Regions from separate parts of the Pectobacterium cacticida genome, predicted to be linked through region 1. Evidence: predicted binding sites of a transcription regulator. Region 1 holds the regulator's gene; the other holds the start of a gene.
The links. The regulator sigma-54, encoded in region 1, starts transcription at its own class of promoters, with help from an activator protein. The targets are predictions, from matches to a motif close to GTTGGCACANNTTTCGCTNT.

Region 1 (7,334 bases):
ACTTCATTACCTGAATTAATCGTTTCGGTAACCGCCGCCTTAAACAATAGGGTCGATATGGCCGTGGGTAACGTGATTGGCTCCAATATCGCTAATATTTTACTTATTCTCGGCAGCGCAGCGCTCATTCGTCCATTAACGGTTCATTCGACCCTACTACGTCGAGAGTTGCCGCTCATGTTGTCCGTCACTTTATTATGCGGTGTTTTACTGCATGATAGTTACCTAAGTCGTACCGACGGCCTGTTGCTGCTTTCTGCCGCCACGCTATGCCTGGTGTTAATTCTTCGCATGGCGCAACAGACGCAGCGTGAAGGGGGGGATCGCCTGACAAGTGAACAGGTGGCAGAGCTGCCACAGGACAACAGTAACCCAATGGTCGCCGTACTGTGGCTGATCCTCAGCATGGTTATTTTGCCGATGGCGGCGCGTATGGTAGTGGATAACGCCACGGTAATCGCACGCTATTTCGACATCAGCGAGTTAGCCATCGGGCTAACTATTCTCGCGATCGGCACCAGCCTGCCTGAGCTCGCCACCGCCATCGTCGGGACGCTAAAGAAAGAAGATGATATTGCGCTGGGCAACCTGATTGGCTCGAACATTTTTAATATTGCGATCGTGCTGGGCGTACCTGCGCTGCTCTCGCCGGGCGCATTGAACCCTCAGGCTTTTCAGCGCGATTATTGGGTCATGCTGGCGGCGAGCGCGCTATTAACCGCGCTGTGCCTCAGCAACAAACGTCGTATCGGGCAGGGCGCTGGCGCATTATTATGCTGCGCGTTCATCGCCTATCTGACGGCCCTGTTCTTTTTTTCATAAGGCCCTGTTTTTCATAATAACGTTATTCCATTTTCCATCATAATCAGGATATTGGTATGTCACCGTTTGAACATGATGCTCACCGAAACCAGCAGTCCGACCGTGCACTATCCGAGCATAAGTTACAGCCCGATTTTGACTTCCAGCAGGCGGGTAAAAACGTACTGCGTATTGAGCGCGATGGGCTTGCGCAATTAGAGCAGTACATTGACGACAATTTTACCCTTGCTTGCCAAAAGATATTTCACTGCCAGGGCAAAGTGGTGGTGATGGGTATGGGCAAATCCGGACACATCGGTCGTAAGATAGCGGCGACGTTAGCCAGCACCGGTACACCCGCTTTTTTTGTTCATCCGGGCGAGGCCAGTCACGGCGACCTCGGTATGGTGACACCACATGATATCGTCATTGCTATTTCCAATTCCGGCGAATCCCATGAAATCCTCGCACTGATCCCCGTACTGAAACGCCAAAATGTGTTTCTGATTTGCATGACCGGCGCACCGGAAAGTACTATGGGCAAGGCGGCTAATATCCACCTGTGCGTACATGTCCCGCAGGAAGCCTGCCCTCTTGGCCTGGCGCCCACGACCAGTACGACGGCAACGTTAGCGATGGGGGATGCGCTGGCCGTGGCCCTACTCCAGGCTCGCGGCTTTACCGCCGAAGATTTTGCCCTCTCTCACCCCGGTGGCGCACTGGGCCGTAAACTCTTACTGCGCGTCAGCGATATCATGCATTCGGGCGATGAAATACCGCATGTCCCGCACAATGCATCACTGCGCGATGCGCTGGTGGAAATTACGCGCAAAAATTTGGGTATGACGGTAATCTGCGAAGCAGATATGACCATCCAGGGTATCTTTACCGACGGCGATCTGCGGCGCGTTTTCGACATGAATATTGACTTGAACAGCGCTCGTATTGCTGATGTGATGACCGCAGGCGGCATCCGTGTCACGCCGCAAACGCTGGCAGTAGACGCGCTTAACCTGATGCAGTCACGTCACATCACCTCCTTACTCGTGACGGAGGATGATCGTTTGGTTGGTATCGTTCATATGCACGATATGTTACGGGCAGGCGTGGTTTAACAAGAAAGGATAATGGTGAATGAGTGAAGTCAAGGCGCAAACCGCTACCTGCTATGGGCCAGTCGATCAACGAGTACTGGAAAAAGCCCGCGAGGTGCGTCTGTTAATCTGTGACGTTGACGGCGTGATGTCCGATGGCCTGATTTACATGGGGAACCACGGCGAGGAGTTGAAAGCCTTCAACGTCCGCGACGGTTATGGCATTCGCTGTTTGCTGACATCCGGCATCGACGTAGCCATTATTACCGGACGTTCGGCAAAATTGCTGGAAGATCGGTGTAAAACACTCGGCATCGTCCATCTTTATCAGGGACAATCGGATAAGATTTTGGCCTTCTCCGACTTGTTGGATAAACTGGCGCTTCCCCCACATCAGGTGGCGTATATCGGCGATGATTTGATTGATTGGCCGGTAATGGCGCAGGTTGGGCTAAGTGTTGCGGTGGCAGATGCGCACCCATTGCTGCTACCGCGAGTGGATTATGTCACTCGGATTGCGGGGGGGCGTGGTGCCGTTCGTGAGCTGTGTGATTTGATACTGATATCGCAGAACAAATTGGAGCACGCCAAAGGGTTGTCAATATGAGTAAAACCAAACGTTGGCTGACCACTTTTCTGGCACTATTAGCGCTCGTCCTTATCGGCTGGAATATTGCCGATGACGACGGGGTATCGGTGCCGAGCGCCAACGATCCCGCCGTGCCAATCTACACGAGTGAAAAGACCGACACGCAGGTGTACAGTCCCGCGGGTAAATTGAGCTACCGATTAATTTCTGAACAGGTAGAATATTTCAACGATGAGCAGTTAAGTTGGTTTACCGCGCCGGTTGCTACGCTGTTCAACGAACAAGGCACGGCAACCTGGTCAGTTCGCGCCGATCGCGCCAAACTGACAAAAGACAGGATGCTCTATCTGTATGGCCATGTCGAAGTAAAGAATCTGACGACGGACACGCAGCTTCAACGCATCACAACGAATAATGCTCAGGTGAATCTGGTCACGCAGGATATTGCTTCCGATGATGAAGTCACCCTGTACGGCACTAGCTTTACCTCAAGCGGGATGAAAATGCGCGGGAATCTGCGTAATAAGACGGCCGAGTTGATCGAAAAGGTAAAAACCTCATATGAAATTCAAAACCCATAACCTGATGCGTAACACCCTGATCGCCAGTTCTCTGTTCGCCGTCAGCGTTTCCGCTCTCGCCGTTACTGGTGACAGCAATCAACCTATTCATATTGATTCGGCACAACAATCTTTGGACATGCAGGGTAATACTGTGACCTTCACTGGCAATGTTGTCGTAAAGCAAGGGACGATCGAAGTGAAAGCCGATAAGGTCGTGGTGACGCGGCCACAGGGCGCGCAAGGCAGCGAAGTGGTGGAAGGTTACGGTAATCCCGTAACCTTTTACCAGATGCAAGACAATGGGAAGCCGGTGAAAGGTCACGCACAGAAAATTCGCTACGAGTTAGCTAACGACTTCCTGGTGCTGACAGGTAACGCCTATCTGGAACAGCAGGACAGTAACGTCAAAGGCGATCGCATTACCTATTTGGTCAAACAGCAGCGAATGGAAGCGAGCAGCGACAAAGGAAAACGCGTGACAACCGTGTTAGTCCCCTCTCAGCTTCAGGGGAAGGAAAACAACAGTCAGTCTTCTCGTGCTCAACCCTCGCAACCACGGGTCACCGAATAAGTTATGGCAACACTAACCGCAGAAAACCTGGCCAAGGCGTATAAAGGCCGTAAAGTCGTGGAGAACGTCAGCCTCACCGTTAATTCCGGTGAGATCGTCGGTTTACTCGGGCCGAATGGGGCCGGGAAAACGACCACATTTTATATGGTGGTCGGTATCGTTCCGCGTGATGAAGGGCGCATCGTCATCGACGACGACGACATCAGCTTACTTCCTCTTCACGAACGCGCTTTGCGCGGCATTGGCTATCTGCCGCAGGAAGCGTCTATTTTCCGTCGCTTAAGCGTCTATGACAATCTGATGGCTATATTACAGATCCGCAAAGATCTGACGACGGAACAACAAGAAGATCGCGCCAATGAGCTAATGGAAGAATTCCATATTATTCATTTGCGCGATAGTCTGGGACAATCGCTGTCTGGAGGGGAAAGACGCCGGGTCGAGATTGCGCGAGCGCTGGCGGCGAACCCGAAATTCATCCTACTGGATGAGCCGTTCGCGGGCGTAGACCCGATCTCCGTACTGGATATAAAAAAAATCATTGAACATCTGCGTGACCGCGGATTGGGTGTGTTGATTACCGATCATAACGTCCGTGAAACGCTGGATGTGTGTGAACGCGCCTATATCGTGAGTCAAGGTAATCTGATCGCCCACGGTTCACCAGCCGATATTCTGGCCGATGAACAGGTGAAGCGCGTCTATCTGGGCGAAGGTTTCCGACTCTGATAGGGTAATATTTTTCTTTGCAGCACTTATGGGACGTTAGCGAGATTTATGAAGCAAGGTTTGCAACTCAGGCTTAGCCAGCAACTGGCCATGACTCCACAACTGCAACAGGCTATCCGCCTGTTGCAGTTGTCCACGCTTGAATTGCAACAGGAAATTCAATTGGCGTTGGAAAGCAATCCGTTGCTTGAACAAACGGATCAGCATGACGAAATCGAATCATTCGAAAAGGTAGACAGTGATTCTCTGGATACCGGTGAAGCCCTTGAGCAACGCGATATGCCGGAAGAATTGCCGCTCGACGCGACGTGGGATGAGATCTACTCCGCCGGTACGCCGTCAGGCACCGGCACCGACTATCGCGATGAAGAACTGCCTATTTATCAGGGTGAAACCACACAAACGCTACAAGATTACCTGATGTGGCAGGTTGAACTGACACCCTTTTCAGATACCGACGCCGCCATTGCGACATCTATCGTCGACGCGGTAGACAGCACCGGCTACCTGACCGTACCGCTGGAAGATATTCTTGACAGCATCGGCGACGACAATGTGACGTTGGACGAAGTCGAAGCCGTGCTTAAACGTGTACAGCGTTTCGACCCCGTTGGCGTCGCGGCGCGCGATTTACGTGATTGTCTTCTGGTGCAACTTTCTCAGTTCGCTGACGGCTCGCCCTATCTGGACGAAGCGCGGCTGATCGTCAGCGAGCATCTCGAATTATTAGCCAACCATGATTTTCGCAGTTTAATCCGACTCACCCGCCTGAAAGAAGACGTCCTTAAAGAGGCGCTGGCGCTGATTCAGTCTCTCGACCCACGCCCAGGGCAATCGATCAACACCGGCGAGTCCGAATATGTCATCCCTGATGTGCTGGTGCGCAAGGTTCAAGGTGCCTGGGTAGTTGAACTGAATACCGATAGCATCCCTCGCTTACAGATTAACCAGCAGTATGCGGCGCTGGGTAACAGCATACGCAACGACAGCGATGGGCAATTTATCCGCAGTAACCTGCAGGAGGCGCGCTGGCTCATTAAGAGCCTGGAAAGTCGCAACGACACATTACTGAAAGTGACACGCTGTATCGTCGAGCAACAGCAGGAATTCTTCGAGCACGGGGAAGAATTCATGAAGCCCATGGTATTGGCAGACATCGCGCAAGCGGTGGATATGCATGAATCCACGATCTCACGCGTCACTACTCAGAAGTTTCTGCACAGCCCACGCGGTATTTTTGAACTAAAATACTTCTTCTCCAGCCATGTTAATACCGATAACGGTGGAGAAGCCTCATCAACGGCCATTCGTGCGCTGGTGAAGAAACTTATCGCGGCGGAAAACCCCGCGAAACCGTTGAGTGACAGCAAACTCACCACCCTGCTCTCTGAACAGGGCATTATTGTGGCACGTCGTACCGTTGCAAAATACCGAGAGTCTTTATCTATCCCACCATCGAATCAGCGTAAACAACTGATTTGATCTCAACAGAGAAGGAAGACACGATGCAGCTCAACATTACCGGACACCATATCGAGATCACGGAACCTATGCGTGATTTTGTGAATGGCAAGTTTGCCAAATTAGAGCAGTATTTTGACCGGATTAACCAGGTTAACGTGGTATTGAAGGTGGAAAAAATCCGGCATATTGCCGAAGCCACGCTCTATGTTAACGGCGGGGAACTGCATGCAACGTCAGAAGCGGAAGAAATGTACGCCGCGATAGATGTATTAATTGATAAGCTGACAAGACAGCTTAATAAGCATAAAGATAAACTCAAGCAGCACTAACTTTTTCCTTGACACAATAGTCGAGGAGCCCACCCGGCCCACGCATCACGTCGGCCGGGGCCACCAGGAGTGCAAGCGTCGTAAAGTGAAAATAAAATGAATCACGATCCAGAATTCCAACTCAGCACCCTATTACGTCCTGAGTGCACACGCAGCCATGTCCATTGCCAGAGTAAAAAACGCGCTCTGGAAATTATCAGCGAGCTGGCCGCCCAGCAGCTTAACATCCCTGCACAGATACTTTTTGAAGCCATGTTGACGCGGGAGCGCATGGGCAGTACGGGAATTGGCGGCGGCATCGCTATCCCACACGGTAAGCTGGAAGACGATAACGTATTAAACGCTATTGGTGTGCTCATCCACTTAGAACACCCTATCGCTTTTGATGCGATTGATAACCAGCCCGTAGATCTCCTTTTTGCCTTGCTGGTTCCGGCTGAACAATGTAAAACCCATTTGCATACGCTATCGCTTGTTGCCAAGCGGCTGGCGGATAAGGCCGTTTGCCGACGCCTGCGAGCGGCACAAAGCGACGAAGAACTGTACCAGATTATGGCGGAGGCCGATTAAATCGGACGATCGACATACTCACGATAGCGAACAACTCGCGCTAAGTTCAGAGAATGCTTGCAATCCCTGGGCGAAGACGTCATTTTTTAGCTATACATCATAAAAATTGTGGCAATGAGAATTCGCCATCAGATTGCCAGAGGGGAGTCGTCAGATGGTACTGATGATTGTCAGTGGGCGTTCAGGTTCAGGGAAATCTGTCGCTCTGCGCGCATTGGAAGATATGGGGTTCTATTGCGTAGATAACCTGCCCGTCGTCCTATTGCCGGAATTAGCAAATACGCTCGCAACCCGGAACATTTCCGCGGCGGTCAGCATTGATGTGCGTAATATGCCGGAATCGCCGGAGATCTTTGAGCATGCCATGGCGCAATTGCCGCCGAGCTTCTCACCTCAGCTACTGTTTCTCGATGCAGATCGTAATACGCTCATTCGTCGCTATAGCGACACCCGCCGCCTGCATCCGCTCTCCAGTAAAAATCTGTCGCTGGAAAGTGCGATTGACAAAGAAAGTGACCTGCTGGAACCGCTGCGCTCCCGCGCCGACCTGATTATCGATACGTCAGAAATGTCGGTACATGAGCTGGCTGAGATGCTGCGCACACGTTTGCTGGGCAAGCGCGA
Region 2 (7,334 bases), 380 kb from region 1:
GCGATGATATCGCCCGCTTCCGCTTCCGCTGCATCAATACGCTCTAACCCTAGGTGGGTCAGAACTTTACCAACTTTACCGTTGCGTGTTTTGCCTTCGCTATCAACAATAGTCACTTGTTGGTTCGGTTTAACTTTACCACGCTTAATACGGCCAATACCGATAACGCCAACGTAGTTGTTGTAATCCAACTGTGAGATCTGCATCTGGAACGGCGCATCTATCTCAACCTGAGGCGGAGACACGTGATCGACGATCGCCTGATACAACGGCGTCATGTCTTCCGCCATATCGTTATGGTCAAGACCGGCGATACCATTCAACGCAGACGCATAAATGATCGGGAAATCTAATTGTTCATCGGTCGCATCCAGGTTAACAAACAGGTCAAATACCTGATCGACAACCCAGTCAGGACGTGCGCCAGGCCGGTCAACTTTGTTGATAACCACAATCGGTTTCAGACCGTTGGCAAAGGCTTTTTTGGTCACGAAACGCGTTTGCGGCATTGGGCCATCCATCGCATCCACAACCAGCAGTACCGAGTCCACCATCGACATAACACGTTCGACCTCGCCGCCGAAATCGGCGTGCCCCGGGGTATCGACGATATTAATACGGTAATCTTTCCAATTAATGGCGGTATTTTTTGCGAGGATGGTAATTCCACGCTCTTTCTCCAAATCGTTGGAGTCCATTACACGCTCAGTTGCTTCGACACGTTCACCGAACGTTCCGGATTGTTGCAACAGTTTGTCAACCAGGGTGGTTTTCCCATGGTCAACGTGCGCAATAATGGCGATGTTACGCAAATTTTCGATCACAGCTTTGCCTCAGGCATTTAGAAATAGCGCGCTATTGTACACGTATTAAGCGAGGGACTAAACAAGATCACAAGCCTCTATGGTAAACAACCTAGAGCTGCCTGCTTTGTGATCCCTTTCACGGTGCAATAGCGCTACGAGCGAACACTGACGCACTAATTTAGTGCAAACATTCACATACAGAGCACCATTTTGGTGCTTTAAGCTACAATGGTGCAATGCGTTTTTGTTAGAAAGTCCCAAGTAGCAACACATTGCACGTTTTTAAAAAGTTGGCACACTTTTAGCTTTAGTCTACTCATGGCAACAACATCAATCCACAACGATATTCGTTCCAAGACGATAAATGACCAATCGGGAGAACCCAGTATGTCCGCAGAACATGTTTTGACGATGCTGAATGAGCATGAAGTGAAGTTTGTTGACCTACGCTTCACGGATACCAAAGGTAAAGAACAGCACGTCACCATTCCGGCTCATCAAGTTAATGCCGACTTTTTTGAAGAAGGTAAGATGTTTGATGGTTCTTCGATTGGCGGCTGGAAAGGAATTAATGAATCAGACATGGTTCTGATGCCCGATGCCAGCACCGCGATGATCGATCCCTTCTATGAAGACACTACACTGATCATCCGTTGTGACATTCTTGAGCCAGGCACCATGCAGGGCTATGACCGCGACCCGCGTTCAATCTCTAAACGTGCGGAAGATTTCCTGCGTTCTTCAGGCATTGCCGATACTGTCCTGTTCGGGCCTGAACCCGAGTTTTTCCTGTTTGACGATATCCGTTTCGGCAGCAGCATTTCCGGTTCTCATGTGGCAATTGACGATATCGAAGCCTGCTGGAACTCCAGTAAAGAATACGAAGGCGGCAACAAAGGCCACCGTCCTGGTGTGAAAGGCGGTTACTTCCCGGTTCCCCCTGTCGATTCATCACAGGACATCCGTTCTGCTATGTGTCTGACCATGGAGCAAATGGGTCTGGTTGTTGAAGCTCACCACCACGAAGTTGCGACAGCCGGTCAGAACGAAGTAGCCACTCGCTTCAACACGATGACCAAAAAAGCTGACGAAATTCAGATCTACAAATATGTCGTGCATAACGTCGCAAATGCTTACGGCAAAACCGCGACTTTCATGCCAAAACCGATATTTGGTGATAACGGCTCTGGTATGCACTGCCACATGTCGCTGTCTAAAGACGGTACTAACCTGTTCGCCGGCGACAAATACGGCGGCCTGTCTGAAACTGCGCTGTTCTACATCGGCGGCGTCATCAAACATGCTAAAGCCATCAACGCCTTGGCGAACCCGACCACCAATTCCTACAAGCGTCTGGTCCCAGGCTACGAAGCCCCAGTTATGCTGGCTTACTCTGCCCGTAACCGTTCCGCTTCAATCCGTATCCCGGTTGTTGCCAGCCCGAAAGCACGTCGTATCGAAGCGCGCTTCCCGGATCCAGCAGCCAACCCGTACCTGTGTTTCGCCGCGCTGCTGATGGCTGGCCTCGACGGCATCATCAACAAAATCCACCCTGGCGATGCGATGGATAAAAACCTCTATGACCTGCCGCCAGAAGAAGAAGCAGAGATTCCAAAAGTGGCCGGTTCTTTGGAAGAAGCGTTGGATGCATTGAATGAAGATCGCGAATTCCTGACTCGTGGCGGTGTGTTCACTGACGATGCAATTGATGCTTACATCGAATTGCGTAAAGCAGAGTTGAATCGCGTTCGCATGACGCCGCACCCTGTTGAATTCGAGCTGTACTACAGCGTCTAAACTCAAACATGTAATTTCTACGCCAGCGTGGTTGGGTATCTTGATACCCAACCATAATCGGTAACCAGCAATAGAGTTAGCAGCTTATTCTTGTTGTCGAGGAGCGCTTCATCCCATCTTCGGATGGGTTTTTTTCACTATCGGCGTTAGCCGATACGATAAAACATCCATCATCCAAACTACAATGCACCACGACGGTGCGGGAGTCTGCGTTATGGCAACAGGCACGCTGCCCGATGCTGGGCAGATCCTAAATTCTCTGATAAACAGCATCTTATTGCTGGATAACGATCTGGCGATTCACTATTCCAATCCGGCAGCGCAGCAATTATTGGCGCAAAGCTCACGTAAATTGTCTGGCACGCCGTTGCCGGATTTGCTGGGATACTTTTCCCTGAATATCGATTTACTACGTGAAAGCCTGGATTCTGGGCAAGGTTTTACGGACAACGAAGTCACTCTCGTCGTAGATGGTAAAGCGCACATCATGTCGCTCACCGCGCAGCGAGTACAAAACAATTTTATCCTGCTGGAAATGGCACCGATGGATAATCAGCGGCGCCTCAGTCAGGAACAGCTTCAACATGCGCAACAGCAGGCAGCCCGTGATTTGGTTCGAGGCCTGGCGCATGAGATAAAAAATCCGCTCGGCGGATTGCGCGGCGCGGCGCAGTTACTCGCCAAAGCGCTGCCCGATCCAGCATTGACAGAATATACTAAGGTTATCATTGAACAGGCGGATCGCCTGCGTAATCTGGTCGATCGCCTGCTTGGGCCTCAGCAGCCCGGCCTGCACGTCACCCAAAGTATTCATCAGGTCGCAGAACGCGTTTGCCAGCTCGTCTCTCTGGAAAAGTCAGACAATGTGACGTTAGTAAAAGATTATGATCCTAGCCTACCGGAATTAACACACGACCCAGACCAGATTGAACAGGTACTGCTGAATATTACCCGCAACGCGCTACAGGCGCTGGGTGAGGAGGGGGGCACGATTACGATACGCACCCGCACCGCTTTTCAGCTCACTTTACACGGTGTGCGCTATCGTCTTGCTGCACGTATTGACGTGGAAGATGACGGCCCCGGCGTACCGGCGCAACTGCAAGACACACTGTTTTACCCGATGGTCAGCGGGCGTGAAGGGGGAACGGGTTTAGGACTTTCCATCGCCCGCAATCTTATCGACCAGCACTCCGGTAAAATTGAATTCAACAGTTGGCCAGGACACACCGAATTTTCGGTCTACCTGCCCATTCGCCAGTGAGGTTCACAATGCAACGAGGGATAGTCTGGATTGTCGATGACGATAGCTCCATCCGTTGGGTGCTTGAGCGCGCGCTTGCTGGTGCAGGTTTAACCTGCGCAACGTTTGAAAACGGAAATCAGGTATTGCATGCATTAGCGACACAAACCCCCGATGTTTTGCTGTCCGATATCCGCATGCCAGGCATGGACGGCTTAGCGCTCTTACAGCAAATCAAACAACGCCATCCCATGCTTCCGGTCATCATCATGACGGCGCATTCCGATTTAGATGCTGCCGTCAGCGCTTATCAACAGGGCGCATTCGATTATTTACCCAAACCGTTTGATATCGATGAAGCCGTGGCACTGGTTGAACGCGCGATCAGTCATTATCTGGAGCAGCAACAGCCGGTACGCAGCCAGCCACTGAATGGCCCGACAACGGATATTATCGGTGAAGCCCCTGCGATGCAGGATGTTTTCCGCATTATTGGCCGCCTGTCCCGCTCGTCGATCAGCGTGCTGATCAATGGCGAGTCGGGGACCGGTAAAGAACTGGTAGCGCATGCCTTGCATCGGCATAGTCCACGCACTAAAGCCCCATTTATCGCCCTTAATATGGCTGCGATTCCTAAGGATCTGATTGAATCAGAGCTTTTCGGCCATGAAAAAGGCGCATTTACGGGGGCGAACCAGATCCGTCAGGGCCGCTTTGAGCAGGCCGACGGCGGAACGCTGTTTCTGGATGAAATCGGCGACATGCCGTTAGACGTGCAAACCCGCCTGTTACGCGTATTGGCAGACGGACAGTTTTATCGCGTTGGCGGCTATGCGGCGGTAAAAGTGGATGTTCGTATTATCGCGGCAACGCACCAAAATCTTGAACAGCGCGTGCAGGAAGGCAAATTCCGTGAAGATCTGTTTCACCGCCTGAATGTGATCCGTGTTCACTTACCACCTCTGCGTGAACGACGGGAAGACATTCCCCGTCTGGCACGTTATTTCTTACAGGCGACCGCCAAAGAGCTAGGCGTTGAACCAAAGAATTTGCACCCGGAAACAGAAACGGCGCTCACCCGTTTACCGTGGCCTGGCAACGTGCGTCAACTGGAAAATACCTGCCGTTGGTTAACCGTTATGGCCGCGGGTCAGGAAGTGCTCATTCAGGATTTGCCGCCAGAACTGTTCGAGAGCACCGCACCGGATTCTACCGTGCATACGCTGCCGGACAGCTGGGCTACGTTGTTAGCGCAATGGGCGGATCGCGCGCTGCGCTCCGGTCATCAAAATCTGTTGGCGGAAGCCCAGCCAGAAATGGAAAGGACGCTACTGACAACGGCGCTACGCCATACGCAAGGGCATAAACAGGAAGCGGCAAGGTTGCTGGGATGGGGGAGAAATACGCTGACACGTAAATTGAAAGAGCTAGGAATGGAGTAGCAAGATTGCTTTTTTATTGCTCAATTGTCAATAAACAAACTGGTGATAAAAAATACAATCTGGCGCACGGAATTGTCATTAATTTGTCCTTTACTTGCCTCGAACCAGCAGTATGATCGTGTCGCTGATTCGGGAGGAACACCATGCTGGATTCATTGATTTCCGCGGCAACACTTTCAGTTGCAACACATGGCGCTGAAATTGGCTCCGCGGCGAGCCATTCGCCGCAGGCGGCTATTGCCGCCGTTTTATGCGCCGCACTGATTAACTTCTTTAGTTGATCCTATAAAAGCTCGAAAACAGCCAGTCGGTGATAACATCGACTGGCTGTTCTTATTTAAATCACGCGGGAAAACTGCCGCGTTCTGAGCTTGTTACGCAGATAGACATCAAAGCACATGCAGATATTACGGATCAGCAGACGCCCTTTCGGCGTTACCACCAGCCCGTCTTCCTGACTATCTACCAGCCCATCAGCCGCCAGCGGTGCCAATAATGCCAAATCCTGCGCGAAATAGGTTTTAAAATCGATCGAATATTCTGCTTCGATAGACGCATAACTGAGTCGGAAATTACAAATCAGCCCCTTAATCACATCGCGGCGGAGACAATCATCACGCGTCAGCTGTAACCCGCGCCACAGGGCATTCCCTGTATCCTTGACCTGCGCATAATACTGCTTCAACACTTTCTGGTTCTGCGCATAACTATCACCGATCATACTAATCGCCGAAACGCCCATTCCAAGCAGATCGCTATCGCCTTGCGTCGTATAGCCCTGGAAATTGCGATGCAGTTTCCCTTCTCGCTGCGCTACCGCCAGTTCATCGTCCGGACGAGCAAAGTGATCCATACCGATAAACTGGTAGCCCGATTGCGTTAGCGACGCAATCGTCTGTTGCAAAATAGCCAGCTTTTGTTCCGAGCTCGGTAAGTCCGCTTCTTTAATCTTACGCTGTGCCGCAAACAGACTGGGTAAATGCGCATAGTTAAAGACGCTTAGCCGATGCGGACTTAATTCCGCAACGCGTTGTAGCGTAAAGGCGAAGCTTTCCGGCGTTTGCTTCGGCAGGCCGTAAATCAAATCGATATTCGTTGAGGTGAAGCCCAGCGCCTTTGCTCGTTCAATAAGAGCAAAAATAAAGTCTTCATCCTGCTCGCGATTAACCAACTTTTGCACATCTTTATTAAAATCCTGCACGCCCATACTCAGGCGGTTAAACCCTTCGGCACGCAAATGATCGAGGACGTCCAGCTCAATTTCTCGCGGATCGACTTCAAGAGACAGCTCCGCCTGTGCAGAGAAAGAGAACTGCTCACGCAATAATGATATTAGTCGGCTGATTTGTACTTTATTCAGGTAAGTCGGCGTACCGCCGCCCCAATGCAATTGCGTCACCGTGCGTCCAGTAAAGAGCGGCGCGCGCTGGCGAATCTCCAGTTCAAGCACATCAAGGTATTCATCCGCTTTATGCTGCTGACGCGTAACCAGCTTATTACAGCCACAGAAATAGCACAGCCGATGGCAAAAAGGGATGTGGATGTACAGTGACAGCGGTCGCTGAGGATAACGGGCGATGGCCTGCTGAAACGCTGGCTCATCGTAAGCTTCACTGAATTCTAACGCTGTGGGATAAGACGTATAACGTGGCCCGGAATAATTATATTTTTGAATCAGGGCCAAATCCCAGTCAACGGACTGCATCGACATATTCGCTCACTCCTTCCTGTTTTTACTCGGTGGGTGACTTCTCGCTCCTTAAGATCGCTTAAATGACGTTTCAAAAACGCTCCCGACGATTTGTGATTCGTCTCATCTCTGAGGCCCGCCCACGAAACAGAGCACAATGCAGCCGACGTTTACGCTTCGACAATCGCCACAATTTACCAAGCAGACACAACCCATAAAATGCGACCAACAGCACCAGGAGCAAAAACAGCCATTTCATTGCTCAGTTCGCATTTTTCGGATGATTACGTTTCAAAAGCTGTAACATATCTTCTGGCTCATCTTGCTCGTCATCACTTAATTCGATACCGAGTTCC

Region 2: a site for sigma-54 is predicted at 1,096-1,115, ahead of glnA (glutamate--ammonia ligase). Genes of this name have one in related genera too.

What each region holds. Positions count from the first base shown of each region.
Region 1 is NZ_CP133656.1:273,590-280,923, reverse strand. Features, by position in the region: gene RFN81_RS01240 (calcium/sodium antiporter) at 1-822, shown strand, start outside; gene kdsD (arabinose-5-phosphate isomerase KdsD) at 879-1,916, shown strand; gene kdsC (3-deoxy-manno-octulosonate-8-phosphatase KdsC) at 1,936-2,502, shown strand; gene lptC (LPS export ABC transporter periplasmic protein LptC) at 2,499-3,065, shown strand; gene lptA (lipopolysaccharide ABC transporter substrate-binding protein LptA) at 3,046-3,618, shown strand; gene lptB (LPS export ABC transporter ATP-binding protein) at 3,622-4,347, shown strand; gene rpoN (RNA polymerase factor sigma-54) at 4,396-5,829, shown strand; gene hpf (ribosome hibernation promoting factor) at 5,853-6,140, shown strand; gene ptsN (PTS IIA-like nitrogen regulatory protein PtsN) at 6,237-6,710, shown strand; gene rapZ (RNase adapter RapZ) at 6,865-7,334, shown strand, end outside.
Region 2 is NZ_CP133656.1:4,007,500-4,014,833, forward strand. Features, by position in the region: gene typA (ribosome-dependent GTPase TypA) at 1-824, opposite strand, end outside; gene glnA (glutamate--ammonia ligase) at 1,194-2,603, shown strand; gene glnL (nitrogen regulation protein NR(II)) at 2,818-3,867, shown strand; gene glnG (nitrogen regulation protein NR(I)) at 3,876-5,288, shown strand; gene RFN81_RS18230 (YshB family small membrane protein) at 5,432-5,569, shown strand; gene hemN (oxygen-independent coproporphyrinogen III oxidase) at 5,626-6,999, opposite strand; gene yihI (Der GTPase-activating protein YihI) at 7,241-7,334, opposite strand, start outside.